Regions from separate parts of the Desulfovibrio oxyclinae DSM 11498 genome, predicted to be linked through region 3. Evidence: riboswitches for the same ligand, from Rfam matches in the RefSeq annotation. Region 3 holds a riboswitch; each other region holds the start of a gene.
The links. A riboswitch is a leader RNA that binds a small molecule or an ion and turns the genes downstream of it on or off. The one in region 3 is predicted to bind thiamine pyrophosphate.

Region 1 (10,624 bases), on a different contig from region 3:
GATGCGCTGCTTTTGCGCTGCATATGTTTCGTCGATGATGCGGGAGTTGAACAGAACCTCCGTGCCCTCCATATATTCCACGATCTTGCGACCCACGATGCCACCCGCGACCACGGTCTCGGCCAGTGAATTGCCGCCGAGGCGGTTGAAGCCGTGCATGTCCCAGCAGGCCGCCTCGCCCGCGGCGAACAGTCCCTTGAGTCCGTAGGCCGCGCCGTCCTTGTTGGTGCGTACGCCGCCCATGGAGTAATGCTGCGTCGGCCGGACCGGGATGAGTTGATGGATGGGATCGATGCCCAGAAAGCCCGTGCATATCTCGTAGACTTCCCTGAGCTTGCCGGTGATATGTTTCTCGCCCAGATGTCTGATGTCGAGCCAGAGGTGGTCGCCGTACGAACTCTTGACGCCGAATCCTTCGCGCATGTGGTGGGTCATCCAGCGCGAGACCACGTCGCGGGAGGCCAGCTCGGCCTTTTCCGGTTCATAGGTGTGCATGAACCGTTCTTCGTTCACGTCGAGCAGGGTGCCACCGTCGCCCCGGCAACCCTCGGTCACGAGGATATCCGTGGGAACGATGCCCGTGGGGTGAAATTGGACGGCTTCCATGTTGCCCATGGGCACGATGCCGGTATCCAGCACCGCTGTATGTGCCGAGCCGTCGCAGATCACGGCGTTGGTGGTATTGGGATAGATTCGCCCGAACCCGCCCGACGCCACCATGGTAGCCTTGGCGATGTAGGTGATCAGTTCACCGGTGCGCAGGCTGCGGGCCACGACCCCGAAGCAGGTTTCGCCGTCGTGGATGAGGGAGATGGCCTCGGTCTTGTCGTGAACTTCCACGCCGTGCTGGGCGCAGACGTTGTCCACGGTGAAGAGGACCGCGTGCCCGGTGCCGTCGGAAACGTAGCAGGTCCGCCATTTGGCGGTACCGCCGAAGGCGCGGGAAGTGATGAGGCCCGCGTTTTCTTCCTTTTCAACCTTTTCGAACTGCTGTCCGCCCTTGAAATAGGTGGACTTGCCGGGCACCACACGGTTCCACGGCACGCCCCAGTGCGCGAGCTGGCGCATCTCGATGGGGGCGCGTTCGGCAAAGAGTCGGGCCACCTCCTGATCGCAGCCCCAGTCCGAGCCTTTGACCGTGTCCTCGAAATGGACGTCGGGACAGTCCCCGTCGCCCATGCAGGAATTGCCAAGGCCCGCCTGCATCCCGCCCTGAGCGGCGGAAGAGTGCGAGCGCCGGGCCGGGACGATGCTCAGGCAGATGGTGGAGTGTCCCGCAGTGGCGGCCTCAATGGCGGCGCGCTCTCCGGCGAGTCCTGCGCCGATGACCAGTACGTCGGTGTAAATCGTCTGCATGGCGTGTCTCCGTTATTGGGGAATGTCGAGGAACATGAATCTGAGCAGGGTCACGAAGCCGATGATGATGAACGCCAGCGTGAGCAGGTTTTCACGTTTCTTGAAGATGCCCCGCCCGTTGCTCTTGATGAAACCCCATTTTACGCCGATGCGGTAGAAGCCGATGCCCACGTGCAACTCAACCAGGGGCAGCAGCACGAGGTAGAAGACGAACCAGAAGCCTTCCTGGATGCGGGCAGCGCTTTTCGCGGCGGTGATCGGCAGGTCGGTGAGGACCACCCACATGTGGATGGCGCCCATGATGAGAATGATCATGGCGGAGACGGCCTGGACGATCCACATCCAGGTGTCGCCATGGCGCATCATGCGAGCGTGGGACCAGATGGTTTTTTGGCCTTCAAGATGAAACGGCAGCTTGCGCGCTGCCAGCACGAAGTGGGCAAGAAAGAGTAGAAATACGAGCGGGCCACCGACCTGAGCCATGCCCGTGGACTCGAAAAAGTGTGCGATGGCGTTCATCCATTCCGGGCTGACCACCACGCTGGCCACCAGCACCATGTGCGCCCACATGAAGAGGATGAGCCCAGCACCGGAAAGCATCTGCATCCAGTCGAGAAGCCCGTCCAGCCGCGAGGACCGCCCGGGCATCAGGCTAGATTCTACTGACATCGACTTCCTCCGAATTGAAGTTTCCAAACGCAAAACCGACCGCAGTCCAGTATCCCGGTAGTCTTGTCGGTTCGTCAGGCGTTTGTCAACGCCGCCCGGTCGGTAATGTGCTGAAACACCTTGCTTTGAACCTGCCCAAAACGTACTGTATTCCGCACTTTGAATACGGGCGCTCTTCATTGATGAGACCGCCTTGCACTGAGGAGAGGAATGATTACTATAAGCCGATACGGTCGGTCCCGGACCGACGTCACGAAATTCATATCCAGCCCGGAGCACAGCCGGGCTCTCACCGGAGTAAGCATATGTTCAGAATACTCGTTTTGCTGGGAGGGCTGCTGATGGCCCTGACCGGATGCGCACCGCATAATGCGGCCACGGCCGCGGATATCCCGAACCCCGTACACGAGAACCCGGACCAGACACGCATCGTGAAGCTCAAAAACGGGCTCACCGTGCTGGTGAAACAGGATGACCGTTTTCCGCTGGTGAACGTGCGCCTGTATGTTCAGGCCGGTTCTTCCTACGAAAACCCCGAAATTGCGGGCATCAGCCACCTGCTGGAACACATGGTCTTCAAGGGAACCGAAAAGCGTGGTCCCGGAGAAACCGCCATGGCCGTAGAGTCCGTCGGCGGTAACCTCAACGCTGCCACAAGTTTCGATTATACCTATTATTACGCCGAAGTGCCGGATCGCCACTGGGCGCTGGCCATGGACGTGGTACAGGATCTGGCCTTCAACGCCGAGATCGACCCGCAGGAGCTTGAAAACGAGCGCGACGTGGTGCTCTCTGAACTGTCGCAGGGCGAGGACAATCCCGGCAGTCGCATTTTCAAGACCCTGCAAGCACAGATATGGAACGGAACCAGTTACCAGTGGCCCATCATCGGCTACCGCGACACGGTTTCCTCCATCACCGCCAAGGAGATTCACCAATACATCGACCGGCTGTACCAGCCGCAGTCCATGCTGCTGTGCGTAGTCGGCAACGTGAATCCCGACGAGATCGTGGCAGAGGCCGACCGGCTGTTCGGGTCCCTCAGGAACACCCGCGAGGTGGTGCCGCCCGAGCCGTTCGGCATTTCCGAAGTGGGCAACGGCCCCACAGTGACCGCCATCCCGGGCAAGTGGAACAAGGTTTACCTCGGCGCGGCGTTCCCCATCCCGAACCTGCGCTCCGCGGAAATGGCCGGGCTGGATATGCTCAGTCATCTGCTGGCCGGTGACGACACCGCACGTCTCTATCGCAAGTTCAAATATGAAATGAACCTCGTGGACAGCATCTCCATGTCTCCGCTTTCCCTCGAACGCGGCGGGATGCTCTACGTCATGGCAACCCTCGACCAAGACAAGGTTGACGAGTTCTGGCCCGCGCTGCTGAATGAATTCGAAAGCTTTGACCCTTCCGTGTTCACTGAGCGCGAAATCGAGCGCGCACGCCTGAATATCAGTGACTCCATGTTCCTCGCCAAGGAAACCCTTGGCGGACTCGCCAGCAAGATTGGCTATTTCCAGTTCTTTGAAGGTGGCGAGCAGGCAGAAAAGAATTACCTTTTCGATCTCGAACACGTCGATCGTTCCGAAATGGGTCAGCTGTTCGACAAGTATGTGCGTCCCGACAGGCTTTCCGCCTGCGTGCTGACCCCCGAAGGGAGCGATCTGACCGCGGAAGCACTGGAAACACAAGTGACCAAGACCTGGGACGGCAAGGCGACCGCCGCGGCCGAGTCCGCAAAGCAGAGCGTGACCGAGGAAACCGTGATCGAGTTGCCCGGCGACTCCAAGCTGGTGCTCATCCCCGACGAAACGCTTCCCTACACCGCAATGAGCCTTTACTGGCGCGGCGGCGACTCCCTTATAGAAGAAAACGAGCAGGGCCTTCCCGCGCTCGCGGCCAAGGCGTTGACACGCGGCACTTCCAGACTCACCAATACCGAACTGGAAGATTTCATGTCTGACCGCGCCGCCAGCATGGGCGCAACCTCCGGACGGACCATCTTCGCCTTCGACGCCAAGTTTCCCACCCGTTTCACCGAAGAGCTGCTCCCGGTCATCGGACAGACGCTCACCGAGCCCGCCTTCCGCCCCGAAGAAGTGGACCGCTCCCGAATGGACCAGATATCCGAGATCAAGCGGCGCGAAGACCGACCCATGGGTCTCATGTTCCGCCACCTGTTTCCGCTCCTCTTCAAGGGCGGCCCTTATGGATATCTGCATGACGGAACCGTGGACATCCTCACCGAACTGACCCGCAAGCAGGCCTGGAACTATTGGCATCAGCAGTCCAAGCGCCCGTTTGTCATGTCTGTCAGCGGCGACTTTGATCGCGAATCCATCGAAGCCTTCGCCAAGGGCCTTGCCGAAACGCTGGCCCCGGAACCGGATCCTACAGAATACGGCGCTCCCGTCTGGCGTGAAGAGCACGAAAAGACCCTGAATCTGCCCGACAGGAATCAGGCCCATCTGTTGCTGACCTTCCCCGTGCCCGGTAAGCTCGACGCCGAAGCCACTGCCGAACTCACTGTACTCAAGTCCGTACTCTCCGGTCAGAGCGGTCTGCTCTTCCGCGACCTGCGCGACAAGCAAGGCCTTGCCTACACCGTCACCGCGCTGCTCTGGCAGGCCGACGAAGCAGGCATCCTCGGCTTCTACATCGGCACCAGCCCTGAAAAAGTGGAGCAGTCCATGGACGGCTTCAAGAAGGTGGCAGAAGACCTCAAGAAGAACCTGCTGCCCGAAAACGAGATAGTGCGAGCCCGCAATATCATTGAAGGCGACTACTATCAGGACAAGCAGACCCTGCTCTCACGCTCACGCGAAGCCGCCGGACTCATGGTTCGAGGGCTTCCCCGTGACTACGAGGCCAAGCTCATCGAACTGGCTACCAAGGTCACGCCTGAAGATATTCGCGAAATCGCCCGCAAGTATCTTGATCCCGAAGAGGCCTATCTGATGAAGGTCATGCCGTAAGACGGAAACCCTGTACGATAAGGCAAAGCGCATCGCCTCAAGGCGATGCGCTTTTTTTGTGCGGGGCCTCCGGCGGGCAGGGGCGTTGCCCCTGCACCCCACCAAAGGGGCGGGCCCCCTTTGGAATCCCTGTTTTGTCAGCGGGGTTGCAGCTAGCTGGGGCCATGCGACCGCAAAATTCGCGTCCTAGCTGCAACCACGCTGACGGGGATTTGGGGGCTGTGGGGCTTGGCTAATGAACTCCGTTAGCAGAGTTCAGCTAAAACAGGACGCTCTCAGTTCACACATTTCCATTCGGAACTTCACACTTCCGCCAACAAGAATCGCAGTAATGCCGATTGAGGCATTGAGGCTCTTCTGACCGGTCACGCTGGTCCGGTGATGCCTGTGGTCACAGATGTTATGCCCGGAGCAGTGACCGTGTCATAGAGCCTCTCGCCGAGAGCGGCGGCGTATTCTAACAGCGCAGTTTTTGCCTTCCTTTTTCTGCGCAAGCAAAGAAGAAGCTCGGCCAATAGGCCGAAACCTGCAACTGGTGCCAAGCAGCAAAGCCTCCGGCGGGCCCTTCAGGCGGACCCTTTCCGGGGGATCAAAAGGGCGGGCCCCTTTGGAATCCCTGTTTTGTCAGCGATGTTGCAGCTAGCTGGGACCATGCGACCGCATGGCCCGCGTCCAAGCTACATCCTCGCTGACGGAATCAGGGTCTAAAAACGAAACCCTCGGTAATCCTTTCATACAAACTGCATGTGAAGCGGGCACCCAAGCGAACGGTTTTCTGTCGCGTCAATCGGGCGCAGCCTCGCCAAAGGTTTCTGGGAGAGGGGGGAAGGGGAGTCTGAGGGGAAGGGGGGAGAACCTTCTTGCAAGAAGGTTCTCCCCCCTTCCCCTCAGCTTTTATCATCAAAAAAGGCATGCGATCCGCCGGGGCGAGGGTGAGTTCGCCCCGGCAGATCTGTATGGCTATGATGGGGTGGGTGCTATTTTTCTTTCTTGAAGATGATGAGCGGGCAGTTCTTGCAGATATCGGCTCCGGGGAAGCCGTCGCCGGGTTTGGTGATGGCGCTGCTGGCTTCGTCGATGCGGTGCTGGAGCCGATCCACTACGGATTTGAATTTCTTGCCGGGGATGATGACGTTGATTTCGCCGCGCTCGGTTTTGCCTGCGTTGTAGCTGCCGGAACAAGCGGGGAGCATGTTGAACTCCTGTTCGAGCAGGGTGAAGACGTTACCGCCGCAGGCGGAGGAGTTCATGGTTATGTTCGGGCGCAGGGGGTGCGTGTCTGTGGCTGCCATGTAGTCCACGGCGAGGTGGTAGGCCTGCATGTTGTCGCAGTAGAAGTGGACGGTGTCGGGTTCGAAGAGGCCGTCGATGCTGCCGAGGGGGGCTACGACGATGGCGAGCAGTCCTTTTTCGAGCTGATGCTTGGTCTTGACGAAGCGTTCGGCCTGTTCGAGGTCGCGGGTGTATTTGGCGTGGCCTTTGATTTCGCCTTCGTCGAGATCTTTCCAGCCGAAGCTGTATCGGGCGTTGTTGCAGCCGAGGGTGTCCTGTTCGGCGAGTACGGTCTGACCCTTCATGCGGGCGGCGAGCTGCCATTGACAGAAGGTCATGGGCTTGACCGGAGTATGGATTTCTTCGGCGTTGTCCTTGAAATGATCAAGTTCGGCCTGATCGTAGAAGAATTTGACGGCGACCGGATAGTGGTACAGTCGCATTTCCTTCATCAGCATTTCTTGCATTTCTTTATAAGACATTTCGCGATCCTTTGTATGTGTTGTTCCTTTTCGCACAAGAAAATACGTCCCAACCGTGCGAAAACTGCATCTTTGCGGGTTCCGCGCGGAAAATGGTGCCTATCAACGGGACAAAATTGGTACAAGAAAAATCGTCCATGTTCCAGCCGAGAACAATCAGTTGAAGATATTAACAGGCTAAAGCGCGAGATTGGATGCCTTTATTGTGACAGGCTTCACAATCGGGTGCTGTCTGGTGTGAGGCGTGGGAGATATTTCCTAGTGATACAGGGAGTTCAGGAGGATTGGGATGGTGCGAGAGCGGCGCGGATATTTGTCGGCCTGAGGGGGAGGTCACAGTATACACAGCGATTGGCTCGTGAGGTCTCGTACAAACAGGGAGGTCTTATGTGATCGGTAAAGGGTGGGCTTGCATAGCGTGGCGGTGCCTGATAGTGGTCTGTTCGTCCGATAGGGGTGTCCCGCACGGGACTGAGATCATACCCTTGGAACCTGATGCAGTTGAGGCTGTCGTAGGGAAATCGGAAGGTCTTCATGCGTCGTTCGGCGCGGTCCTCCCTTGTCCTTCTCCTCACGGTATCGGCTCCGAGCAAAACAAGGAGTTCGACGTGAACACTGGCAAACTGACCTTTGCTAATCTGTTTTTTCTGTGGTTCGGCGCAGCGGTTTCCGTGGCCGAAATCTTTACCGGCGGCTATCTGGCCAATCTGGGATTTGCGGGCGGAATGACCGCAAACGTGCTCGGACATCTGGTTGGCACGGTCATCCTCGTTCTTGGCGGCATCATCGGCTACCGGGAAAAGCTTCCGTCCATCATGTCCATGCGGATTTCCTTCGGCAAGCAGGGGTCGTATCTGCTTTCAGGGATCAATATCCTTCAGTTGCTCGGCTGGACCGCAGTGATGATTCTGCTCGGCGGGGATGCGGTGAACGAGCTCTGCCGCTCACTCTGGGGCATCGACAACCAGATGCTCATGTCTGCGCTGATCGGGCTATTCATCGGATTCTGGGTGTTCATCGGCATTCAGGGCTTCAAATGGTTGAACATGGTCGCCGTGGCATTGCTGCTTGGTCTGACGGTGGTCATGAGCTGGGTCATCTTCACTCAGCCTGCGCCTGCTCAGCCCGTGGAACCCACCGGTACCTTCGGCATGGGATTCGAGCTGGCCATCATCATGCCGCTCTCCTGGTTCCCGCTCATTGCGGATTACACCAGCATGGCAAAGAACTCCCGTGCCGCCTGGCTTGCACCGTTCCTCGGTTATTTCACCGGCTCCACGTGGATGTACAGCATCGGCCTCGGCGGGGCGATTTTTTCCGGAACGGCCGACCCCACCCAGATGATGCTGGCCGCCAAGCTCGGCATGGTGGCGCTCATGGTCATCGGTCTTTCCACGGTGACGACAACCTTCATGGATGTCTTTTCTGCCGCGGTATCCACTCTCAACGTTCTGCCCCGGCTGAATCGTCGCTGGACGTCTGTAGTGTTCGCCGCATTGGGAACGGGGCTGGCCATGTTCTTTCCCATTACCCAGTATGAATGGTTTCTTTATCTGCTCGGATCGGTCTTCGCGCCGCTCATGGCGATCCTGCTGAGCGACTACTACCTGCTCAAACATGACGCGAGGTCGAATATTGCCGACGTCAGGGCCATACTTTCGCTTGCACTCGGCATCGCCTTCTATTATTGGGTGAAGCGGCACGACATGGTCGTGGGGCATACGCTGACTACTATCGGCTTCACGCTCATCGTTCACAACGCGATGCGGGTACTGACCGAAAAGCGCCGGCGTGTTGCGGCAACACGGGGATAACATACGTTTTCCCTTGCCATTCGTTCGTACTTTAAGTACTAGTCCCTGTTCCACGCAACTAGCGAGTAGGAGTTTTTCAATGAAAAAAGATATCCATCCCAAGACGTTTGAGGCCACCATCCGTTGCCACTGCGGCTACGAAAGCAAGGCTTCTTCCACCAAGGGCGAGCATATCGACGTCGAAATCTGTGCCAACTGCCACCCGTTCTACACCGGTAAGCAGCGCCTGATCGACACCGCCGGCCGCATCGACCGTTTCCGCAAGAAGTACGCAAACTTCAAGGGAACCGGAAAGACCGAACAGTAGCTGTCCCGGCTCGTTTTTTTCAATATGCCTCTGTCGATTGCGGCAGAGGCATATTGTTTTCGCCGGGCTTTGACTTTCCCCGGGGAATCCTTACCCTTCGGCAAGGTCCCCAAAGACGGTTCAGTCCGGCTGGCGGAGGACCCTTTTCCCTCCAACTCAAGCCGAGGATATGCCGTTGAGTCTCAAAAATATCTTGTTGGCGGCCGCCAACACCGTGGGCGGACAGGCCGTTATCGAGGGCGTGATGATGCGCTCCAAGAATCGGCTCGCCATAGCCGTTCGTCTCCCGAACGGTGAAATAGAAGTTCACGAGCGCCCCTGGTTCTCGCTGACCAATCATCCCCTTCTGAAAAAACCTTTCGTACGCGGTTTTCCCGTTCTTCTGGAAACGCTGGTCAACGGCATCAAGGCCCTGAACTGGTCCGCCACGCAGGCTGTGGACGAAGAAGAGGGCGAGCTGACCGGCTGGCATCTGGCCATGAGCATGATTGTGGCCATCGCCGCCGCACTCGGCCTGTTCGTGGTGCTGCCGCATTTCTTTTCCGTGGGCATGGAATGGCTGGGATACGGCGGTGACGTCGATTCCCTGAGCTTCCACGCATGGGACGGCCTTTTCAAGATGCTTATTTTCATGGGCTACATATGGGCAATCTCGTTCATCCCGGATATCAAGCGCGTTTTCCAGTACCACGGCGCCGAGCACAAGGTGATATGGTCCTATGAGGCCGGCGCCTCGCTCCTTCCGGACAGCGCGCGCATCAACAGCAGGCTGCATCCTCGTTGCGGCACGGCCTTCATGCTCTTTGTGCTCTCGGTCAGCATCGTGCTTTATTCGGTGCTGGTGCCGCTGCTCATGATGATCTATGCGCCGGAAACATTTATCTTCAAGCATCTTTACATCGTCGGGGTCAAACTGCTGCTGATGATTCCCATCAGTGCCATGGCCTACGAGTTGATCAAATTCGCTTCCAAGCGCGAAAGCAGTATCGCCTGCAAGATGCTTTGCTGGCCCGGGCTGGCCCTTCAGGTGCTCACCACACGCGAACCGGACGACCAGCAGATTGAGGTTGCCATTGCGGCCCTCAAGTGCGCGGTCAATATGGAGGAATAATCGATGTTCAGAAAACTCGACGAAATTGAAGAGACTTTCATCGATCTTGAAAAGGAACTTTCCCAGCCCGAGATTTTCAACGATCAGGAGCGTTACCGCAACGCAACCAAGAGCCATGCGGATCTGGGCGAGATAGTCAGGGTCTATCGCGAATACAAGCAGCTTTCGCAGGATCTTGAGGATAACCGTGAGCTTGCCCGTGATGAGGATGCCGACATCCGCGAGATGGCCAAGCTTGAGATCGCCGAGATCGAGCCGAAGCTGCCCGAACTGGAAGAACAGCTCAAGCTGCTTATGCTCCCCAAGGATCCGCTCGACGACAAGAACATCATTCTTGAAATCCGTGCCGGCACCGGCGGCGACGAGGCCGCTTTGTTTGCGGCCGACCTGTTCCGTATGTACTCCCGCTTCGCAGAAGAGAACGGCTGGAAGGTCGAGGTCATGAGCGAGAGCGAATCAGGAGCGGGCGGGCTTAAGGAAGTCATTGCCAACATCTCGGGCGATAAGGTTTACAGCAAGCTCAAGTACGAGTCCGGCACCCACCGGGTACAGCGCGTTCCGGCCACCGAGTCGCAGGGGCGTATCCACACTTCCGCCTGTACCGTGGCGATTCTTCCCGAAGCGGAAGAGGTCGACGTGAA
Region 2 (10,624 bases), on a different contig from region 3:
TCGGATTCAAGCAGCGTCTCGGGCAGTGCGCCGCAGTTCACTGGGACGAAAGGGCCTTCCTTGCGGCCGCTGAGCTGGTGGATGGCCTGTGCGAAAAGCTCCTTGCCGGTGCCGGATTCGCCAAGCAGCAGCACGGTGGATTCGCTTCTGGCGATCTGCGGCAGGATGCCGAAGATGCGGTCCAGCGCTTCGCTCTTGCCCACGATGCTTTCAAAGGAATAGGACTCGCGCATTTCACGCCGGATGGCGTGGATCTCCGTCAGATCCCGGAAGGTCTCAACCCCGCCGATGACCTCACCTTCGGCGTTGCGGAGCGGGGCAGCCGAAATGGAAACCGGCCGTTTCTCCCCGTCGGGGCGGATGATGAAGATGGACTTGTTGGTGATCCTTCCGCCATGAGCAAGGCACGATTCAAGAGCGCAGTCCCCGTCGCAGAGGCTTGAGTGGAGAACATCCCAGCACTTGTTGCCCATTGCCTCTGCGGCGGGAACGCCCGTTATGCGTTCGGCGGCCTCGTTGAAGTAGGTGATGTTCCAGTCGGCATCCACCGTGAAGAGGCCGTCGGCGATGGACGAAAATACGTCCTCAAGCGGGAGGTCTTTGGGAAACGGCATGGGCGAGATATAAGCCCTAAAATGTCCTATGTGAAGTGCGGAAATATGCTTTTTTTACGTTTTGCTGGAATAATTCAGGGAGCCGTCCGTGGACGACTCCCTGCCGAAGTGCCGATGAAAGACCGTTTCAGGAGAAACGGGGGTGAAGGCTATGAGCCGAGGTGTTCCTTGAGCTGTTTCACCGCGCAGAACTTGCCGCACATGGTGCACACGTCCTCGTCCTCGGGGCTGCGGCTGTCGCGGATCCTGCGGGCAGTGACCGGATCAAGGCAAAGGCGGTACATGCCTTCCCAGTCCATGTCCGCACGGGCCTTGGCCATTTCACGATCGCGCTGCACCGCCTGCTCATTGCCGCGCGCTATATCCGCCGCGTGGGCAGCGATGCGCGTGACGGCCACGCCTTCGTACACATCGTCCGGACCGGGCAGGGCGAGGTGCTCGCTCGGCGTAACGTAGCAAAGGAAGTCAGCGCCGGACCACGCGGCAATCGCCCCGCCGATGGCGCAGGCCACATGGTCTCGCCCTGCAGCCACGTCCGTGACCAGCGGTCCCAGTACATAGAAGGGAGCATTGTGGCAAAGCCGTTTCTGAAGCTCCATGTTGGCGCGGATCTGGTTCATGGGTACATGCCCGGGCCCCTCAATGATGATCTGCACGCCCGCATCCCACGCCTGTTGTGTCTGCTCGCCAAGGGTGATCAGTTCATGAATCTGCGTCCGGTCCGTCGCATCCGCAAGGCAGCCAGGCCGACACGCGTCGCCCAGACTCAGGGTGACGTCGTACTCACGAGCGATTTCCAGAACCCTGTCGAAATGCGTATACAACGGATTCTCCGCCCCGTTCGCCACCATCCAGCAAGCAAGGAACGACCCGCCGCGGCTGACGATGTCCAGAATACGCCCTTCCTTCTTCATGCGCTCCAAAGCACCCAGCGTGAACCCGGTGTGCAACGTCATGAAATCCACACCTTCGCGAGCCTGATCCTCAACCACTCGAAGCAGGTCGTCGATGGTCATGTCAACGATGCCGCCGCCACGAGCCGTCACGTCCGCAGCAGCCTGATAGATGGGAACCGTCCCCACCGGAACAGGACAGTGTTCCAGCGTCTGCCTCCGCAGGTTGCCCAGCTCACCGGCGATGGAAAGGTCCATCACCGCGTCAGCACCTGCATCCAGCGCCGCACGAAGCTTCAACAGCTCCTGGTCCGGATCCTCATGGTCCGGGCTCGCGCCGATGTTTGCGTTCACCTTGACGCTCAACCCCTCGCCCACGCCACGTAACTCACTCTTCTCATGCAACGGATTATGCGAAATACTCACCCGCCCCGCAGCCATAGAACGCCGAAGCGCCTCCACATCCAATCCCTCCCGCTCGGCAACAAACGCCAAAGCGTCCGAGACCTTACCGGAACGGGCAATCTCCAGTTGTGTCATGAAATACTCCCAATTCTTCAGGTTCAAAGAAATGGGCGGAAAAAAGGCAAAAAAAATTCCACCCGCAGGTGGAACACAGAAGGAATGCGCTTCGCAATGCCGTTTCCTCCGCCGGTACAAGCCGGGTCAGGTTCCAAGGGTTGTCGATCATGCGACTCTCAGCCCACAACAGGGCACCCCTACGGTCAAAAAAGAACCTAGCAAGAGTTGATTCGCCAATCAATGCTTTTTACAAATTGGAAGAGGAATGCGTCCGCCTTTGCCTCCGGCGGGCAGGGGCGCTGCCCCTGCACCCCGCCAAAGGGGCGGGCCCCCTTTGGAATCCCTGGGTTGTCAGCGGGGTTGCAGCTGCCGGGTTCATGCGACCGCATAACTCGCATCCCAGCTGCAACCCCGTTGACGGAAATTTTGGGGTCTGTGCGTCTTGGCTGACGAACTCGATTAACCAAACGACATCTCAAGGGACTCTCGCGGCGCACACGCTCACCAATACTCTCAAGAAAGCAGCTACTCCCGCCAACCAAGTACCGCAGCAATGCCGATCGAGGCATAGAGGCTCTTTTGACCGGTCACGCAGGTCAGGGTGGTGTTTGTTAGCCACAAACGTTTCACCCGGAGCAGTGACCGCGTCATAGAGCCTCTCGCCGAGAACGGCGGCTCACCCCCAACAGCGCAGTTTTTGCCTTCTTTTTTCTGCGCAAGCAAAAAAGAAGGTCGGCCAACAGGCCGAAACCTGCAACTGGTGCGCCTCAAGGCCCTTCTCTCTGGCCGAAAAAACCGACATCACCATTCTGGCCGTCTGCTGCTCCGAAAAACCTCTGGAAGGTAGTATTTTTCAAGAAAAAAGCACCAATCAGGCTGGTTTTATAGCTGATGGGTCACTAGCGCTTCGCCGTCATTCGAGAATGCCGCGAACTGTTCAAGGCGGCATGTTTTACCTGCCATTGCCTGGGGTTATGGATGAGCATTGATGTTTCAAGGGGTTGTCACGATAGCATTTTTCTATCTTTGGCCTATTTACGGATTTGCCGTTTTTGAGTATGAGGACGTATCCATTCGTTTGTTCAGTTCAGTGGAGTGGACTGAACGACGAGTCGGTTTTCCGGATGAATCATCCCTTTTCCCGAAGGGGTGTTTTCGGACGGATTCCGTTCTTTTATATGCAGTGGGAAACCCTTAACAATGAGGTGAGGAGTATGGGCGAACCCGCAATAGTTCTTGAAGGTGGAGTCAAATCCACGTTCAAGGACAAGGTCATGGAGCTTCTGCCGGAAGGTGGAAACCTCAACATGTGCCTTACGTGCGGTCTGTGTTCTTCCGGCTGTCCGGCAACCGGACTGGAAGAAATGGACCCCAGGAAATTCCTGCGTATGGCCATGTTGGGTATGGATGAGGAGATTCTTAATTCGAAATGGATCTGGATGTGCACCATGTGTACGCGTTGCGTGTACGCATGTCCCATGCAGATCAACATCCCGCAGCTGGTCTACAACGCCCGCGCGGCGCAGGATCGCGAAAACAAGCCCAAAGGCATTGTCGGTTCCTGCGACCAGGGTCTCAGGACCGAAGGCGCCAGCGCCATGGGCGCCAGCTCGGAAGACTTCAAGTTCGTCGTGGAGGACGTGCTTGAAGAGGTCTGCGAGGATCAGGAATCCTGCAAGGACCTGAAGGTGAGCATCAACCGCAAGGGTGCTCATTTCTATCTGAACCAGAACTCTCGCGAGCCGGTCACCGAGCCGGATGAGATGGTTCCTCTTTGGAAGATTCTCAATGTCGTCGGCGCCGACTGGACCTACGGGACAGTTGGCTGGGCGGCTGAGAACTACTGCCTGTTTGCAGCGGAGGACGAGAACTGGGAAGCCATTGTCAAGAAGAAGATGGACGCGGTGAGCGAACTCGGGGTCAAGAGCTGGCTCAACACCGAGTGAGGCCACGAATTCTACGCAGTCCGGGCCGGACTGCAGAAATTCGGCATGGAAGTGCCTTTCGAGCTCGAATCCATCATCAGCTACTATGCACAGTGGATCCGTGAAGGAAAACTCCCGGTCAACTCCGACTGGAACAAGGAACTCGGCGTCAAATTCACCGTTCAGGACCCCTGCCAGCTGGTCAGGAAGTCTCTGGGTGATCCCGTGGCCGAGGACCTTCGCTTCGTCGTGAAGCAGGTTGTCGGTGAAGAAAACCTCATCGACATGCACCCGAACAAGTCCAACAACTATTGTTGCGGCGGCGGGGGCGGATTCCTGCAGAGCGGTTTCCCCGAAGCGCGCAGGTACTACGGCAAGCGCAAGTTTGATCAGATCATCGCCACCGGCGCTGACTACTGCATCACCCCTTGCCACAACTGCCATTCCCAGGTTCACGATCTCGCGCACCACTTTGGTGGCACGTATCAGACCGTCCATCTTTGGACGCTGATCTGTCTCTCGCTCGGCATTCTGGGCGAGAACGAGCGCGAGTACCTCGGCGACGACCTCAAGGAAGTCGGCCTGTAGGCGGAACTGAACGGAACGAGATTCCAAGGAGGACTCAATGTCTGCGAATAAACTTGGATCGGTCATGGTCGTCGGCGGCGGTATCGCCGGTATTCAGACGGCGCTTGATTTGGCCGACTCCGGTTATTACGTGCATTTGATCGAGAAGAGTGCCGGTATCGGCGGCGTCATGGCGCAGCTGGACAAGACCTTCCCGACCAACGACTGCGCGATGTGAATCATCTCGCCCAAGTTGGTTGAGTGCGGTCGGCACTTAAATATCGAGTTGCATACACTGGCAGAGGTTCAGAACGTTTCCGGCGATGAAGGCAACTTCACCGTGACGGTGAAGAAGTCCCCCCGATACGTGGATATGGAAAAATGTATCGCGTGCGGGGAATGTGCCGCGAAATGTCCCAAGAAAGTTGACGACGAATATCAGGCCGGTCTTTCCAAAAGGAAAGCCGCCTACATCCCTTACGGGCAGTCCGTGCCGCTGAAGTACGCTTTGGACGGCGCAACCTGCATCATGATCCAGAAAGGCAAGTGCGGCGCCTGTGAAAAGGTCTGCCCCACCGAGGCCATCAAGTTCGACGACAAGGAAGAAATCGTCGATCTGAACGTCGGTTCGGTCATTCTCACGCCCGGTTTCAAGGCGTTCGATCCGTCCGATCTGGATTACACCTACTACAAGGAACTCCCTGACGTAGTGACCTCGCTCGAATACGAGCGCCTGCTGTCTTCCTCCGGTCCCTGCCACGGCCACCTGACCCGCCCCTCGGACGGCAAGGAGCCCGCAAAGATCGCATGGCTGCAGTGCGTCGGTTCGCGCGACATCAATCGCTGCGGCAACGGATTCTGCTCCAGCGTGTGCTGCATGTACGCCATCAAGCAGTCTGTCATCACCGCCGAGCACACCACCGGCGACATCGACCAGACCATCCTGTACATGGACATCCGCAGCCACGGTAAGGAATTCGACAAGTACTACGAAAACGCCAAGACCAACGGGATCAACTTCGTGCAGGCACGCCCGCACACGATCCTGCCCGGTCCCGACGGTGTGGGTGCCATCATCCAGTATGCCGACAAGTCCGGCAACATGGTCGAGGACGTGTACGACCTCGTCGTGCTGTCCATCGGTCTGGAAGCGCCCAAGGACGCCAAACAGCTGTCCGAAACCGCCGGGTTCGAACTGAATAAGTACGGCTTCGTGGAAACGAACTCCTTCGAGCCGGTGTCCACCTCCAGGCCGGGAATCTACTCCTCGGGCGCGTTCAACGCTCCCATGGACATCCCGCAGGCGGTCACCGACGCTTCCTCCGCAGCGGCCACCGCTGCCAAGCGGCTGGCGGAAGTTCGCGGCACCATGACCGAGGAAAAGGTCTGGCCCGAAGAGCGCGACATCTCCGGTGAGGAGCCGCGCATCGGCGTGTTCGTCTGTTCCTGCGGTACCAACATCGCGGGCACCGTGGACGTCAAGGCCGTCTCGGAATATGCCGCGGCCCTGCCCGGCGTGCAGATGGTGGAGAACAACATGTTCACCTGTTCCACCGACACGCAGGAGCTGATCAGCCAGAAGATCAAGGAAAACAACCTGAACCGCATCGTGGTCGCTGCGTGTACGCCGCGCACCCACGAGCCGCTGTTCAAGGAAACGCTGAAGGAAGCGGGCCTCAACGAGTACCTCGTTGAAATGGCGAACATCCGCAACCAGAACAGCTGGGTCCACCAGAACGAGCCCGAAAAGGCCACCGAAAAGGCCAAGGATCAGGTCCGCATGGCTGTTGCCAAGGCCGCGCTGCTCCAGCCCCTGAGCAAGATGTCCGTGGACGTCACGCAGAAGGCGCTGGTGGTCGGCGGCGGCATGTCCGGCATGACTTCCGCCCTCGGCATCGCCGACATGGGCTACGAAGTGGTGCTGCTCGAAAAGAGCAACATGCTGGGCGGCAATGCCTGGTCGCTTTCCCAGACCTGGCGCGGCGAAGAGATTCGCCCCGAGGTGGAGAAGATGGCGGCCAAGGTGGACAACCACGAGAACATCACCGTGCTCAAAAACGCCATGCTCAAGACCGCCGTCGGTTCCGTCGGCAACTTCGTGAGCGAGGTGGAAGTGGATGGCGAAACCAAGGCCATCAAGTACGGCGTTGCCGTGGTCGCCACCGGCGGCAAGGAATACAAGCCGAACGAATACGGCTACGGACAGTCCGACCGGGTGAAGACGCATCTGGAATTCGACAAGATGCTCGATTCCGGCGACTCCGCCAAGGCCGACTCCGTGGTCTTCATCCAGTGCGTCGGTTCCCGCAACGAAGAGCGCCCCTACTGCAGCCGCGTATGCTGCACCCACTCCGTGGAGAGCGCCATCCGTCTGAAGGAACAGAAGCCCGAGATGAACGTCTACGTGCTCAACCGCGACATCCGCACCTACGGCCTGCGCGAGGACCTGTACACCAAGGCCCGCAAGCTCGGCGTGATCTTCATCAAGTACACGCTGGACGGCCTGCCGCAGGTGGACGCTTCCGGCGACTCGGTCTCCGTGAAGGTCAATGATCCCATGCTGGGTCGCGATCTGGACATCAGGGCCGATTACCTCGTTCTCGCCACGGCCATCGTGCCCAACGAGACGAGAGAACTGGTCGAGCTGTATAAATGCGCTACGGGCGATGACGGGTTCCTCACCGAGGCACACCCGAAACTCCGCCCCGTGGACCTGTCCGTTGACGGCCTGTTCGTCGCCGGTCTGTGCCACTATCCCAAGCCCATCGATGAAGCCATCGGTCAGGCCCAGGCGGCCAGCAGCCGCGCCGGAGTCATTCTGGCACGCACCGAGATGCCTCTCGACTCCATCAAGAGCGAGGTCACCGAGCATTGCGACGGCTGCGCCCTGTGCGTGGACACCTGCCCCTACAACGCCATCAGCCTTGAAGCATTCGAGGATGAGAAGGGCAAGGAACACCGCAGGATCGCCACCGACAAGGCTCTGTGCAAGGGATGCGGCGTGTGCATGGCCACCTGCCCGAAGGGCGGCGTGGAAGTGAACGGCTTCACCATGGCCCAGCTCAAGGCGCAGGTTACCTCCGCCTTGGCAGGACTCTAATCGAAGGAGTTGAAAATGGCTGACTTCGAACCGAAAATCATCGGCTTCCTGTGCAACTGGTGCGCATACGCCGGTGGCGACCTGGCCGGTGTTTCCAGGTTGAAATATCCTCCGAACATGAAAGCCGTGCGGGTGATGTGCTCCGGCATGGTCCATCCGGACCTTGTGGTGGATGCCCTCAAAGGTGGCGCCGACGGCGTCATCGTCATGGGCTGACACCTCGGAGAATGTCATTACCTGGATGGTAATCATAAAGCATTGGCAAGGGCCGGAGCTACCGAACTGCTGTTGGAAGACCTCGGCGTCGATCCCGAAAGGTTCGCCATCGAATGGGTCTCCTCCGCGGAAGCTCCCCGGTTTGCGGAAGTGGTCACCAAGTTCACCGAGAAAATCAAGGAACTTGGGCCCAATCCCGCGAAAAGCAAAAAGGCTGCAGCCTAAGGAGGACTCGCAATGGTCAAGATTGCAGAAGAGTGGCTGAACTCCTGTTCGGGCTGCGAAATCGCCATACTGAACATCGGCGACGTGCTTGTGGACCTGCTCCCCTCGCTGGAGTTCGTGCACATCCCCGTGCTGATCGACAAGAAATACTATGGCCAGACCGGTGAAGGCACGGAGCTGGACATCCCTGAAGCGGTTGTCGGCATCGTCTCCGGCGGCGTGAAGAACGAGGAGCACCTTGAAGTGCTCAAGAAGATGCGCGAACGCGTGCAGATTCTGATCGCCCTGGGCACCTGCGCCACCGACGGCGGTATCCCCGCGCTGGCCAACATGTATTCCAACGACGAAATCCGCGACTTCGTGTACCGCGACTCTCCGACCACGGAAGCCGGTCCGAACCCGGACGTCAAAGGAAACCATATCCCGGACATGCTCGAAAGCTGCTCCGCCCTCGACGAACACGTCAAGGTGGATTTGAAGCTGCCCGGTTGTCCCCCGCATCCCGACTGGATCGCCGCCGCCATTCTGTCCCTGCTGGACGAGAAGAACGTGCTGGAGCTTCCGGAAAAGTCGGTTTGCGACACCTGTCCGACCCAGAGGGAACGCAAGAAGAGCATGGGCGACATCCGGCGCATGCTTGAGACACCGGACTACGACCCGGAAAAGCCCATCAGCGAAATGCGCTGTCTGCTGGAGCAGGGCTTCATGTGCCTCGGCCCGGTCACCAAGGCCGGCTGTTCCGGCATGACCGGCGAGGCTCCGCGCTGCATCAGCGCGCGCGTGCCCTGCCGAGGCTGCTACGGTCCCGTCCGTGATGACCGCATTCCCCTCGTGGACTACGTCGGCGCACTGGCGACGGTGGGCTACGACCCGTCCCGCATGCCGGACCGTCGCGGCTATCTCTGCCGCTTCAACGGCGGGCACGGCGTCCTGAAAAAACTGGGTTAACAGGAGTAAATGATGAGCAAAACGCTGAGAGTAGCGCCCATCACCCGCATTGAGGGCCACGCCGGGTTCGAGATTATGCTCGACGACAACGGAAACGTTGCCGATGCCCGGATGCAGGTCATGTCTCTGCGGGGATTCGAGAAGTTCGTTGTGGGCAGACCCGTGGAAGAGGTCTCCCGCATCGTCAACCGCATCTGCGGTATATGCCCGTGGCAGCACCATCTGGCGTCCAACAAGGCCGCCGACCTCTGCCTCGGAGCCGAAGTGCCCGAAACCGGCAGGAAACTCCGTGAGCTGTGCCAGATGTTGGCCTACATTCCGGACAAGATCCTGCACTTCTACTTCCTGGCGGCCCCGGACTTCGTCATGGGTCCGGATGCGGACTATTCGGTCCGCAACGTGGTCGGCGTGGTCGGCGCCGTGCCCGATCTGGCGAAACAGGTCGTGCACATGCGCTACAAGACCCAGATGGCGCTCGAAAAGTTTGCCGGAAAGGTCATCCACCCCATCGCGGCGGTTGTCGGCGGCTTCTCCAAGCCGCTGCTGGAAGATGAACGCAAGGAACTGCTGGAAGTCGTCAAGGAAGCAAAGGACTTCTGCCTGTTCACCATCAAGTTCGCACGCGAAAACGTGTTCCCCAAGTATCTGGAAGCCGTGAAGACGCTGGGCGTCTTCCCCTCCGGTTACATCGGAACCGTGGACGGCAACGGCTCCCTTGAGCTGTACGACGGCCAGCTGCGCCTGATGAACATCGACGGCTCCTACGACCAGTTCGACTACTCCGAGTATCAGGACTACATCGCGGAGCACGTCGAGGACTGGTCCTACCTGAAGTTCCCGTACATCAAGAAGGCCGGGGGCATTAAGCTGGACGAAAACGACCCCGTGGGCGTCTACCGTTCCAACTGCCTTGCACGCGTCAACGTCTGCGATCAGATGAAAACGCCGCTCGCGCAGGAGGAACTGGAGATATTCCGCAAGGAGTTCGGTCGTCCCGCGCACTTGACCCTGCTGTATCACTGGGCCCGCCTCATCGAGCTGGTGCAGTGCTGCGAACGTGCGGAAGAACTGCTCAACGACCCCAAGATCACGGGACGCGAAATCCGCGCCGAAGGCATCAAGCCGCAGGCCGGAGAAGGCGTCGGCTGCGTGGAAGCTCCGCGCGGCACCCTGATCCACCACTACAAGACGGACAGCGACGGCATGGTCGAACAGGCCAACCTGATTGTGGGAACCACCCACAACAACGCCGGCATGAACCTGTCCATCAAACAGGCCGCCAAGGCGGTCATCAAGGATGGCAAGTACGACGAGGAGGTCATGAACCTCATCGAAATGGCCGTACGCGCCTACGATCCGTGAATGTCCTGCGCTACCCACCGCCTGGATGGCGGTATGGCCATGGAACTGAAGATCGTCGACGCTCAAGGCAACGTCCTTGATACCTTCAATAAGTAAGGACGGGTTTCCCGTCTGACAGACAGGGGGGCCGATACATCGGTCCCCCTTGTTCTTTCCGCGCAAGCGACGGCTGCGGTTCAATCTGTTTTATGCTACTGACGTGCACCTGCTAACGTGGCTTCGGCCACACGACCTGTGAGAAAGCGCATGGAC
Region 3 (10,624 bases):
CTGACCCTCGACGTCTGCCATCTCGGGGTTTCCGGCCGCGACATCCTCGACGCTCTCGACCGTGTTCCCGGTGATCTGCTTCGCCACGTCCATTTTTCCGATGCGCGCGGCTACCGCGAACACATGGCTCCCGGAACCGGGCCCCTCCCGCTGACGGAATTTCTGCACAGGCTCGCCGCCCGCCAATACACCGGCCTGATTACCCTCGAACTCGAACCCGCCGCCTTTCCGGACGACGACGAAGGCATCCTCGCCGAACTGAAATCGCATTTGCATTTCATGCTGGAAAATCTCGGCCTGTGATCTTGCCGTAATCAGCAGGATTGCTATCATGGCTCAAAAAAGGACTTATGAACATGATGCACGCAGTCTGTCCCCAATGTTCCGCCACCAATCGGATCGACGTCAGCCGGGCCGCGCAGGCCGCCTGCGGCAAATGCAAGGCGCCGCTCCTGCCGAAGCATCCCGTCGAGCTGACCAGCGCCAACTTTGAAAAGATCATCGCCAAATCGGGCGTACCCGTTCTGGTGGATTTCTGGGCACCATGGTGCGGCCCCTGCAAGATGATGGCGCCCCAGTTCGAAAAAGCAGCTTCGGAACTCGCGCCCGAAATGCTGCTTGCGAAGGTGAACACCGAAACCGAGCAGCAGATCGGAGCCCGCTTCGGCATTCAGTCCATTCCCACACTGGTGCTGTTCGAAAAAGGACGGGAAAAAGCCAGACAGCCCGGAGCGCTCAACAGCGCGGACATCGTCCGCTGGGCCTGGTCCAAGGCATGAGAAGACCGCCTGAGGCGATCTTCTCAATAATTCCCGGCAGATTTAGAAAAAGGCGTCCATGATCTGATCGACCTGGTCTTCGTACTGCTCCACGGCTTCCCGCAGGTACTCGGGGGGCAGTCCGAGCAGTTCCCATGCTCCATCCTTGAAACCGGGCACGACGTACATGCCGCCCTCAGCCACTTCCACGGCGTTTGCCATGTTGTCGGCAACGTGCAGGACGGCGGGTTCAAGGGCGTTGGGGCGTGTCATGGGATCATGGTGGTGGTTGATCATTTCGGAGAGCGATTCGGGGAACTGCCACTGCTTGAGCAGCAACTCGCTCACGTCGGTGTGGCAGAAGCCTATGACGGTCTTTTCGGCTTCCACGAGGGGGATGCTGTTTTCGCGGGCGAACAGCATGGCTTCGGTACAGGCATAGGGAAGCATCTTGAACATGATGAGGCGTCCCACGTCATGCAGCAGACCGCCGATGAAGAACCGCTCGGGCTGCAAGCCATGCTGTTTGGCGGCCAGGACTCGGGCAAATATGCCGCAACTGATGGAGTGTCTCCAGAAGCTGCGCATGTCCACGAGTTCCTTGGGGATGTTCTTGAAGTAATTGATGGTGGAAATGCCGAGGGCGAGGGTGGAAAGTTCGTTCCCGCCCACAAGCGCCACGGCGCGGCTGATGGAGTCGATGCGTGACGGGAATCCGTAGAACGGGCTGTTGACCAGCTTGAGCAGCTTGGCGGACAGCCCTACGTCTGTGCTGACGACCTGCGCGACGCGATCGGCGTTACCGGATTCCGATTCGAGCACTTCGCGGATGCGGAAATAGATGTCGGGGAAACTTTCGAGCTCGCTTTCGCGATTCACGCAGTCTTCCGGGCCGCCCATGCCTTTGAGGAAGAGGTCATCGAGGTGCTCGACGTTGGTGGCTCTTCTTTCACTGGTATCCGGCAGTTCCCAGCCACCACAGACCGCGGCTGCGGTGCGGTCGAGGGCTATGCGAAACAGCTCAAGCACCACGGGACGATCCGGGTTGCAGTAGAGGAAGAAGTCGCGCACGTAGTCGGCGATGGCTTCGGCTTCCTCGGCTTCGGGTTCGCAGACGGTGCGGGCGCTGGCCTCCTTGACACCGAGGCGTTTCAGCAGCTCGATATGCCGCTGCTCCAGCGTGAGTCCTCTGGGCAGGAGCAGGCGCCCGTCGGCGGCTTTGAGGTCGTCGGCGAGGACCATGCCCGGCTGTAGTTCATCAATGGTGTGTATCGGCAAACAGACCCCCCAGGCCTACTCTTTCTTGTAGGCGATGGCGCCGGGATGGAATATCGGTTTGAAGGTCTTGGAGACCTTGTGCAGCGACTCCGAGTGTCCCAGCATGAGATACCCGCCCGGTACGAGGTTGTCGTAAAACGAGTTCACGACCCTCTTCTTCATGCTTTCGTCAAAATAGATTATGACATTGCGGCAGAACACGATGTGCGACCGCGGTATCCGCTTCAGGGTGGCGCTCTCATTCAGGTTCATGAGCTTGAAATCCACCATTCGCGTCACGTCCCGGTTGATGCGCCAAAGATCGCCGTCCTGCTTGAAATACTTCTTGCGCATGGCGTCCGGGGTGGTCTTGAAGGCATACTCCGGATAGAGTCCTTCGCGCGCCTTGTCGATCATGGCCTTGGAAAGGTCGTTGGCGGAGATGCGGATGCGCCAGCGGGAGATCTCAAGGCCGAGCATTTCGTGCAGGATGATGGAGAGGGTGTACGGTTCCTCGCCTGAAGAGCACCCTGCGGACCAGATGTTGAGCTCCATCTTCTTGGCGGCGCGCTGCTGGTCGATTACATCCTTGAGCACATGGTCGCGAAAGGCGTCGAGCTGTTTCTGGTCGCGAAAGAAGCTGGTCTCGTTGGTGGTGACCATTTCAAAAAGACGCACCATCTCCTCGCGCCGCGCGGAGTCGAACTTGAGAAACTTGATGTAGTCCGAAAAGCTGGAAAGCCCGAGCTCCCCGAGCCGTTTGCGGAAACGGCTCTCAAAGAGATACTTCCGCTTCTCGTCCACGAAGATACCGCTTTTTTCGTATATGAAGTCGCGCAGTTCCACGAACTCGGCATCCGTGATGCGGATCGAGTCCTTGCGAAGACCTATGCTACTCGAAAACAATGACATGGAACCGGTTTACCTCGCGACCAATGCGTGTGTAAAAAAGTGGTAGTATTTACCGGAGAGTACCCGTGTCGCACACGAGCTGTCAATTATTGCCGCCCGCATCCTTGGTAGACCGGATGGCTGCGGTTGACAAGTCGCTTATATACAGCATGATTATAGACCGTGCCACAGGGCCGGGTCCGCTAGCGCTGATCCACTCCGCCCGGGTGCCGCATTGTTCCGGAAGCACTTTCGTCGGGCCGCTGTAACTGGTATCAACGGTTCATACATTGCCACGGAGGCCCGATGCGCTGGAACGCACAACAATATGAAAGCTGGTTCGACTCGCCAGAAGGGCATGTCGCCCTGAGCCGCGAGAACATGCTGCTCGAAGCCATGACCGCCGCCTGGCAGCGGCGTGGCAGACGCATCCTCGAAGTGGGCTGCGGAACCGGCATCTTTCTCGAATCGCTCTGGCGCATGGGCTTTGACGTCACCGGACTGGACAAGAGCGATTCCATGCTCTCCGGCGCACGCCGCAGGCTGGGCAACAACGCGAGCCTGTATGTTGGCGACGGCACGCACATGCCCTTTGATGATGACGACTTCGACTATGTCGTGCTCTGGAGCGTGCTGGAGTTCTGCCCCCGGCCCCAGGAGATGCTCGAAGAGGCCGCGCGCGTTGCGGAACGAGGGCTGCTCATAGGTTTTCTCAACCGCTTCTCGCTGTATCATCTGCTCAATGTACGCCGCAGCAGCGGCACCATGAGCCGCGCGGACATGCTCACCGGCTTCCGAGTCGGATCAATGGTCCGCGCCACGGGCAACCGACCTACCTTTTCCCGCTCCGTTCTGCCCGGCCCGTTGAACACTTGGAAGGAGTGCGCCCCGTGGGCCGCGCTCAACAACAGACTGTACCCGGGCTGGCTCGGAGCCTTTTCCGCCATGCGCGTGGATATCGGCCCGCACAAACCCATGACCCCCCTGCTGCTCTGGAAGTCCGACCCCAACAAACGGTTCAAGGAAGCCAGTTGCGGAAGCAGTGCGGTCCGCTGGGGTTCGTAATATTCTCATGGTCCTCTTTGCCCGTTCGTGCGTATATGAAAGCAAAAACGGGAGAATGACTATGAAACGACTGGCACTCGGGCTCATGCTGCTGTCCCTTTTCCTTGCGCCTCAAGCCATGGCGCAGGACACCCCCCTCTCGACCGTGGATTCCATTCTGGAACGCGTTGACCGCACTGCCGAGCAGGTGGAGCGGGCGCGGCGCGCCCTTGAGGAAGCCCGCCGCATCGGCAACGGGGACATCATCGAGGAGCGGCGGCGGGAATATCAGCGCTCCCGCGAACAATACCGCGACGCGCAGCAGTCGCTGGATGAAGCCAAGGTCGATGCGCTGGCTCGCGAATCCGGACACTCAAGGGCCGAGATCCGAAGCATGCGAAACTCCGGCATGGGCTGGGGCCGCATAGCCCGTGAAGTGGGCGCCCACCCCTCCGTGCTCGGCAAGGGCCAGGGGAGTGCCGGCAAAGGCAAGGGACACCCCGGCAAAGGCGCAAAGATGAAGCATGGCAAGGATTATGACCGCGACGACCGTAGCTACGAAGACTACGATGATGACCGCGGCTCAAAAGGCAAAGGCAAGTCCAAAGCCCGCGGAGGCAAGGGCAAAGGCAAGCAAAAGTAGTACTTCCCGGCCCGCTTCTACGGAAGCGGGTCGTTTTCGTTCCGGGCTTCCAAACCGCACGCAAACCGGATAAAGCTGTGCGCGGAGGTTGCAACACACATGATTTCACCCGCTCTCGAAGAACGTTTCCGCCGCCTGACCTTCGGCGTTCCGTGGAACATCGCCCTTATCACCGTCGGCTCATGGCTGGTCGCCTTTGCAGTCAAGGCCATCGCCATCCCTCACGGCCTGCTCACCGGCGGCATGTCCGGTCTGGCATTGCTTTTCTATTACGCCTTCGGCGGGCTCACCACAGGGCAGTGGTACTTTCTGCTCAACGTGCCGGTCTTCGTGCTCGGTTGGGTCTTCGTCAGCAGACGGTTCTTTTTCTACAGCCTTTACGGAATGTTCGTCTCCGCCATCTTCATCGACCTCATCGACTACACCCTGCCCATCGAGGACGTCTGGCTGGCGGTGATTACCTGCGGCGGGCTGCTCGGTGCCGGGGTGGGCATGAGTCTGCGCTCGCTGGGCTCCACCGGCGGGTCGGACATTCTTGCGGTCATCGGCAAGCAGCGGTTCAACGTGTCCATGGGCGCGTTCGAGTTCTGGTTCAACTTCCTCCAGTTTCTGGCAGGGTTCTTTTTCCTGCAACTGTCCGTGGTGCTCTACTCAATCGCCATGGCCTTCGTCATCGCCGTGGCCATCGAGTACGTCATGGGCATGTTCGGCGAACGCAAGATGGTCATGATCATCTCGGAAAAACCGCAGGAGATCATGCAGGCCATTTTCAAGAAACTGGACCGGGGAGCCACCGTTCTGGAAGGACGCGGCGGCTGGACCGGCGACAGCAAGGACGTGGTCATGACCATGGTCACCAACGTTCAGGTCAAACGGCTTGAGGAGATCGTCTACTCGCTTGACCCGGAGGCCTTCACCATCACCGGCTCGGGCTTCCACGTGGTGGGCAGCGGCTTCTCGGCAAGGAAGCTGTACTAACCATGCATTCCCTCATCGCACTGCTTACGGACTTCGGCCTCGACGACCCGTACGTGGGTCAGATGAAGGCCGTACTGGCCCGGGAGTGTCCCGACAGCACGGTGACTGACCTCACCCACGGGGTCGAACCGTTCAACATCGCTCAGGGGGCCTTCTTTCTGGCGGCCTCGGCCCCGCACTTTCCGGAAGGAGCGGTGCTGCTGGCGGTCGTGGATCCCGGTGTGGGTTCGGGACGTCCCATCCTTGTAGCCCGTCAGGACGGGCGGACCATCGTGGCCCCTGACAACGGACTGGCCGCCCTCGCGCTGATTCCTGAACATGCCGAACTTCATCACGTGAACCAGTTGCCGGAAAAGGCTTCCGCCACCTTCCACGGCCGCGACATCTTTGCGCCGATTGCCGCACGCATCGCACGGGGCGAAGCCCTCAGCGGCTTCTGCCACCCCGTTTCCGCCGAGGAGACCGTGCGCCCGCTCTGGACCGAGCCGCTCATGGGCCGGGGCAAGTGCTCCGCACGCGTGCTGCACGTGGACCGGTTCGGCAACTGCGTGCTCAACCTACGCGCCGGCGCTCTCGGGCCGCTGCACAACCTTCAGATCAGCACCCCGCTGGGTCGGGAGCTCCCGGCGGTGGACACCTACTCCGACCTGCCCGAAGGCGCGCCCGGCCTGCTGGAAGGCTCGCAGGGCTTCTTCGAGATAGCGGTCAATCTCGGCTCGGCCGCCCGGCAGCTCGGCCTTTCCATGGGTGATGCCGTAACCCTGAGGTGGGACGCATGAAGGCACTGAACGAATTTCTGCTGACCCTCGGGTTCCTGACCCGGCTGGCCCCGGCACGCGCCGCCACGGACGAGGAGATGCGCCGCACCATGCCGTGGACGCCGCTCACCGGCCTCCTGCTCGGCGCGGTCATCACCCTCCCCTTTGCGCTCGGGCTCTTCCGGGACGAACCGTGGGTTCAGGCGTGGCTCGTGGTTCTGGCCTCGCTCTGGCTGACACGCGGCCTGCACTACGACGGGATCGCCGACGTGTGCGACGCCTTTACCGCGCACTTCGATCCGCAACGGTTCTGGACGGTCATCAAGGACAGCCGGTGCGGCGCGTTCGGCGTCATCGCACTTGTCATGACCCTTGCCGGACAGCTCGTGCTCTTCGCGGCCCTGTTCGCCAAAGGAAACCCCGCGGCCGCACTCTGGCCCTTCATGACCGGACGACTCAATTGCGTGGCCTTCGGCGTGGTCGGCAAACGCTTTGCCCGGCCCGGGCTCGGCTCCCTGTTCTACTCCGGGGCCACCTTGAAGACGCTTGCGGTCAACGCGGCCATGACCCTCGCCATCGGCGCACTGCTGCTCCCGCCGCAGGCCCTTGCAATCACTGCCGCTCTCCTGATCATCACGCTCATCCCCCTGCACAAGCTGGCAAAAGAGGTGAACGGCAGCAACGGCGACTTCCTCGGCGCGAGCATCGTGCTGGGAGAGTTGTGCGGCCTGCTCGGGATTGTTGCGGTTCTCTGAAGTCCCTTGAACTTGATTGCCTGATCAACTCCCCCCTTGCGAACTCCGACCCTTTGCGGTAGACATTGTCTCGATCCGATAGGGGTGTCCCGGCACGTGCCGGGACTGAGATCATACCCTTGGAACCTGATTCAGTTTGCACTGACGTAGGGAAATCGGAAGCCCTGTCCCGAGCCGTCCGGCATGGGACATCTTCTCAAGACACTCCTGACGTTCGTGCCTCCTTGCCAAAAGGGGGTCGGCGCCTTTCGGATCGCGCCGACCGCAACAAACCGCAAGCGGAGGAAACGCATGTCCCTCAACGAAAAAGTCATCTCTGACGCCATCATCACCGAGTACTACAACAAGTTCCGCGATTCGCTGGAGCTTGACGTCGCCATCGTCGGCGGCGGCCCCTCCGGCATGACCGCCGGTATGAACCTCGCCAAAAAAGGCCACAAGGTCGCCATGTTCGAGCGCAAGCTCTCGCTGGGCGGCGGCATGTGGGGCGGCGGCATGACCTGGAACATCATCGTGGTTCAGGACGAGTCCAAACACGTGCTGGAAGACATCGGCGTTCCCATGAAGCACTGGGACGACGAGTACTGGACCTGCGACGCCGTCACCGCCACCACCACGCTGGCTTCAGCCGCCACCATCGCCGGGATGCGCGTGTTCAACTGCATGAGCGTTGAAGACGTCTGCATCCGCGAAGAAGACGGCCAGAAGCGCGTCAACGGACTGGTCATCAACTCCTCTCCCGTGGAGATCGCCGGACTGCACGTGGATCCGCTGGTCATTCACTGCAAGCACGTCATCGAAGCCACCGGCCACGACACCGAAGTGCTCAAGACCCTGTGCCGCAAGAACGACATCTCCCTGAACACCCCCTCCGGCTCCATTGAGGGCGAGCAGTCCATGTGGGCCGACGTGGCCGAGACCAACACCGTCAACCACACCCGCGAGGTCTTCCCCGGCGTGTGGGTCGCGGGCATGGCCGCCAACGCCACCTTCGGTTCCTATCGCATGGGCCCGGTCTTCGGAGGCATGCTGCTCTCCGGCGAGAAGGTCGCCGAGGACATCCATCAGCGTCTGATTGCGGAGGACTAGCATGAAGCGGGGTTTCGACCTCACCTGCTATCTCATCGCGGGCCGCTCCTCCTGTGGGGAGCGGCCCCTTGAAGAGGTGGTAAGGCTGGCCGTTGAAGGCGGCGTTACCATGGTCCAGCTGCGGGAAAAGGACGTTTCCACCCGCGAGTATCTGGAAACCGCCGGCTCCCTGAAGCGCATCCTTGCGCCCGCAGGGGTGCCGCTGATCATCAACGACCGCATCGACGTGGCACTGGCCGTCGGCGCCGAGGGCGTGCACGTTGGGCAGTCCGACATGCCGGTGGATATCGCGCGCCGCCTCATGGGCCCCGACGCCATCATCGGCTTGAGTATGGACACTGACGCGCAGGTGCTTGAGGCGGAAACGCTGGACGTGGATTATCTGGGCCTCGGGCCGGTGTTTCCCACCAACACCAAGGCCGACCACTCGGAGCCGCTCGGATTCGAGGGCTTTGCACGGCGAAGGGGCATGACCAGACACCCTTCCGTAGCCATCGGCTCGGTCACGGCCCGGTGCGCCGGACACCTGCGCTCACTCGGAGCTGACGGGCTGGCCGTGGTTTCCGCCATCTGCCGCGCAGAAGACCCGGCCGAGGCGGCCAGAGAGTTGCGTCGCGCCTTTGCCGAGGAAAAGGAATAACGTCCTCTCCCTTGGCATAAACGCGCCGGAGCGTGTATAGACCCGGTATGATCCACTGGGCCTACGACAAGCGCTGGCTGCTCATAACCCTCGCCGCCGTCGGCATACTGCTGCTTCTGCCTGTTCCGCCGGGCCTCACGTCCGCGGGCTGGAAGGTGCTGGTCATGACGCTTGCGGCCACCACCCTGTTCATCAAGGAACCGGTGCCGCTGCCTTCGGTGGCCCTTCTCATCGTGCTGGGGCAGATATTCCTGCTCGGTCTCGATTCGTCCGACGTGGCCCGCAGTCTGATGAAGGATGCCGTGCTGTTCATCATGGGCTCGCTCATGCTGGCGGTGGCCATGGTCAAGCAGCAGTTGGACAAACGGCTCGCGCTGGTCATCGTCAAGGCCACCGGCACCAACACCTACCGCATTGCGCTGGGCATCTCCGTGGTCTCGGGCCTGCTGGCCTCGTTCATAGGCGAGCACACCGTTGCCGCCATGATGCTCCCCGTGGCCCTGACGCTCATCCAGCTTGCGGAGGAGGACGAGGAACGCCGACGCCGGCTGGCCCTGCTCTTTCTGTTCTCCATATCCTATGCATGCTGCATGGCGGGTATCGGCACCCCCTCGGGCGGAGCGCGAAACGCCATCATGATCGAATACTGGGGCGACTTCTTCCACAAGCCTTCGGACCCGGCCACAGCCATCTACGACGTGGGGTACGGGCAGTGGATGCTCTTTGCCTACCCCGTCTTTCTCGCACAACTGCCCTTCATGCACTGGATTCTGCGCAAGACCTTCCCGGCCCCTTCCGAAGACCTCTCGCACGCCGTGCGCAGGCTGCGGGAACAGGTCGGAAAACAGGGCTCGCTTCAGGGCAGGCACTACGCCACGATCCTCATTTTCCTGCTTACGGTGACCGCATGGATACTCTTTTCCACCGAGGTGGGCATGGGCACCATCGCCATTGCCGGGGCCGCGAGCTTCCTGCTTGCCGGGCTGGTGCGCTGGGAGGACCTGAATTCCGGCGTGAACTGGGGTGTGGTGCTGCTTTACGGGGCGGCCATATCCCTCGGTCAGCAGATGCAGGAGACCGGTGCCGCCGCGTGGGTGGCCGCGGGGTTTCTGGACATGCTCGTGCCGCTGGGCCTCGGTTCCGGCATCGGCCTGCTGGCCTGCATCATGCTCCTGACCACGGCCATGACCAACACCATGTCCAACGGCGCGGCCGTGGCAGTGCTCGGCCCCATCGTCTTGAGCATCGCCGTCGAAGCGGGAGCCAACCCGCTGGCCGCCGGGTTCATAACGGCCATGGCCTCATCGTTTGCCTATCTTACCGTCATCGGCACTCCGGCGAGCTCCATCGTGCGCTCCTCGGGGTATCTGGCCAGCGCCGACTTCCTGAAAGCGGGATGGCGGCTGGCGCTCATGTCCTTCATCATCCTGATCATCTTCGCAAAATTCTACTGGCCGTTTCTCGGAGGCTGAGGAGACATCATGCATAAAGACACCATGAACATTCTCGTGAGTATCGGCGGGGGACCGGAAGCATACGAGGCGCTGGCTTTCGCCGCCCTGCTCAGCCGCAGGCAGTGCACGGACACCTCCCTGCTCACGGTGCGCGAACCGGACAGCGGCCTGCACTCCGGCGGGCTGGAGCTTCGCGTGGCCCGCGAACAGATGCTCGGCTGGGGGCTGGAGCTGCCCGGGCTCAAACGGCTCAAGAAAGCTCGCGACATTTTTGCCGAACTCGGGGAGATTCCCGGACAGGAAAGCGTTCAGCTGGAGCATCGGGCCATCTCCGGCGACCCTGCCGGCGAATACGTG

Region 1: another riboswitch for thiamine pyrophosphate. It lies ahead of cytX (putative hydroxymethylpyrimidine transporter CytX); the one in region 3 lies ahead of B149_RS0115335 (sulfide-dependent adenosine diphosphate thiazole synthase).
Region 2: another riboswitch for thiamine pyrophosphate. It lies ahead of thiC (phosphomethylpyrimidine synthase ThiC); the one in region 3 lies ahead of B149_RS0115335 (sulfide-dependent adenosine diphosphate thiazole synthase).

What each region holds. Positions count from the first base shown of each region.
Region 1 covers NZ_AQXE01000003.1:110,979-121,602, reverse strand. Annotated here, with positions in the region: gene B149_RS0104665 (fumarate reductase flavoprotein subunit) at 1-1,356, opposite strand, end outside; gene B149_RS0104660 (succinate dehydrogenase/fumarate reductase transmembrane subunit) at 1,369-2,025, opposite strand; gene B149_RS0104655 (M16 family metallopeptidase) at 2,331-4,997, shown strand; gene B149_RS0104650 (DUF169 domain-containing protein) at 5,975-6,751, opposite strand; TPP riboswitch at 7,194-7,288, shown strand; gene cytX (putative hydroxymethylpyrimidine transporter CytX) at 7,360-8,565, shown strand; gene rpmE (50S ribosomal protein L31) at 8,645-8,872, shown strand; gene B149_RS0104635 (DUF1385 domain-containing protein) at 9,042-9,983, shown strand; gene prfA (peptide chain release factor 1) at 9,987-10,624, shown strand, end outside.
Region 2 covers NZ_AQXE01000008.1:30,507-41,130, forward strand. Annotated here, with positions in the region: gene B149_RS0109740 (sigma-54 interaction domain-containing protein) at 1-614, opposite strand, end outside; gene thiC (phosphomethylpyrimidine synthase ThiC) at 764-2,047, opposite strand; TPP riboswitch at 2,134-2,238, opposite strand; gene B149_RS18320 ((Fe-S)-binding protein) at 3,244-4,542, shown strand; gene B149_RS0109765 (CoB--CoM heterodisulfide reductase iron-sulfur subunit A family protein) at 4,580-7,621, shown strand; gene B149_RS18545 (hydrogenase iron-sulfur subunit) at 7,637-8,062, shown strand; gene B149_RS0109775 (NADH-quinone oxidoreductase subunit B family protein) at 8,075-9,010, shown strand; gene B149_RS0109780 (nickel-dependent hydrogenase large subunit) at 9,020-10,468, shown strand; gene B149_RS0109790 (hydrogenase maturation protease) at 10,619-10,624, shown strand, end outside.
Region 3 covers NZ_AQXE01000018.1:18,831-29,454, reverse strand. Annotated here, with positions in the region: gene B149_RS0115380 (sugar phosphate isomerase/epimerase family protein) at 1-303, shown strand, start outside; gene trxC (thioredoxin TrxC) at 351-779, shown strand; gene B149_RS0115370 (HDOD domain-containing protein) at 822-2,036, opposite strand; gene B149_RS0115365 (CheR family methyltransferase) at 2,052-2,927, opposite strand; gene B149_RS0115360 (class I SAM-dependent methyltransferase) at 3,213-3,971, shown strand; gene B149_RS18130 (hypothetical protein) at 4,033-4,593, shown strand; gene B149_RS0115350 (YitT family protein) at 4,693-5,571, shown strand; gene B149_RS0115345 (SAM hydrolase/SAM-dependent halogenase family protein) at 5,574-6,350, shown strand; gene cobS (adenosylcobinamide-GDP ribazoletransferase) at 6,347-7,084, shown strand; TPP riboswitch at 7,155-7,255, shown strand; gene B149_RS0115335 (sulfide-dependent adenosine diphosphate thiazole synthase) at 7,376-8,173, shown strand; gene thiE (thiamine phosphate synthase) at 8,175-8,813, shown strand; gene B149_RS0115325 (SLC13 family permease) at 8,861-10,285, shown strand; gene B149_RS0115320 (universal stress protein) at 10,295-10,624, shown strand, end outside.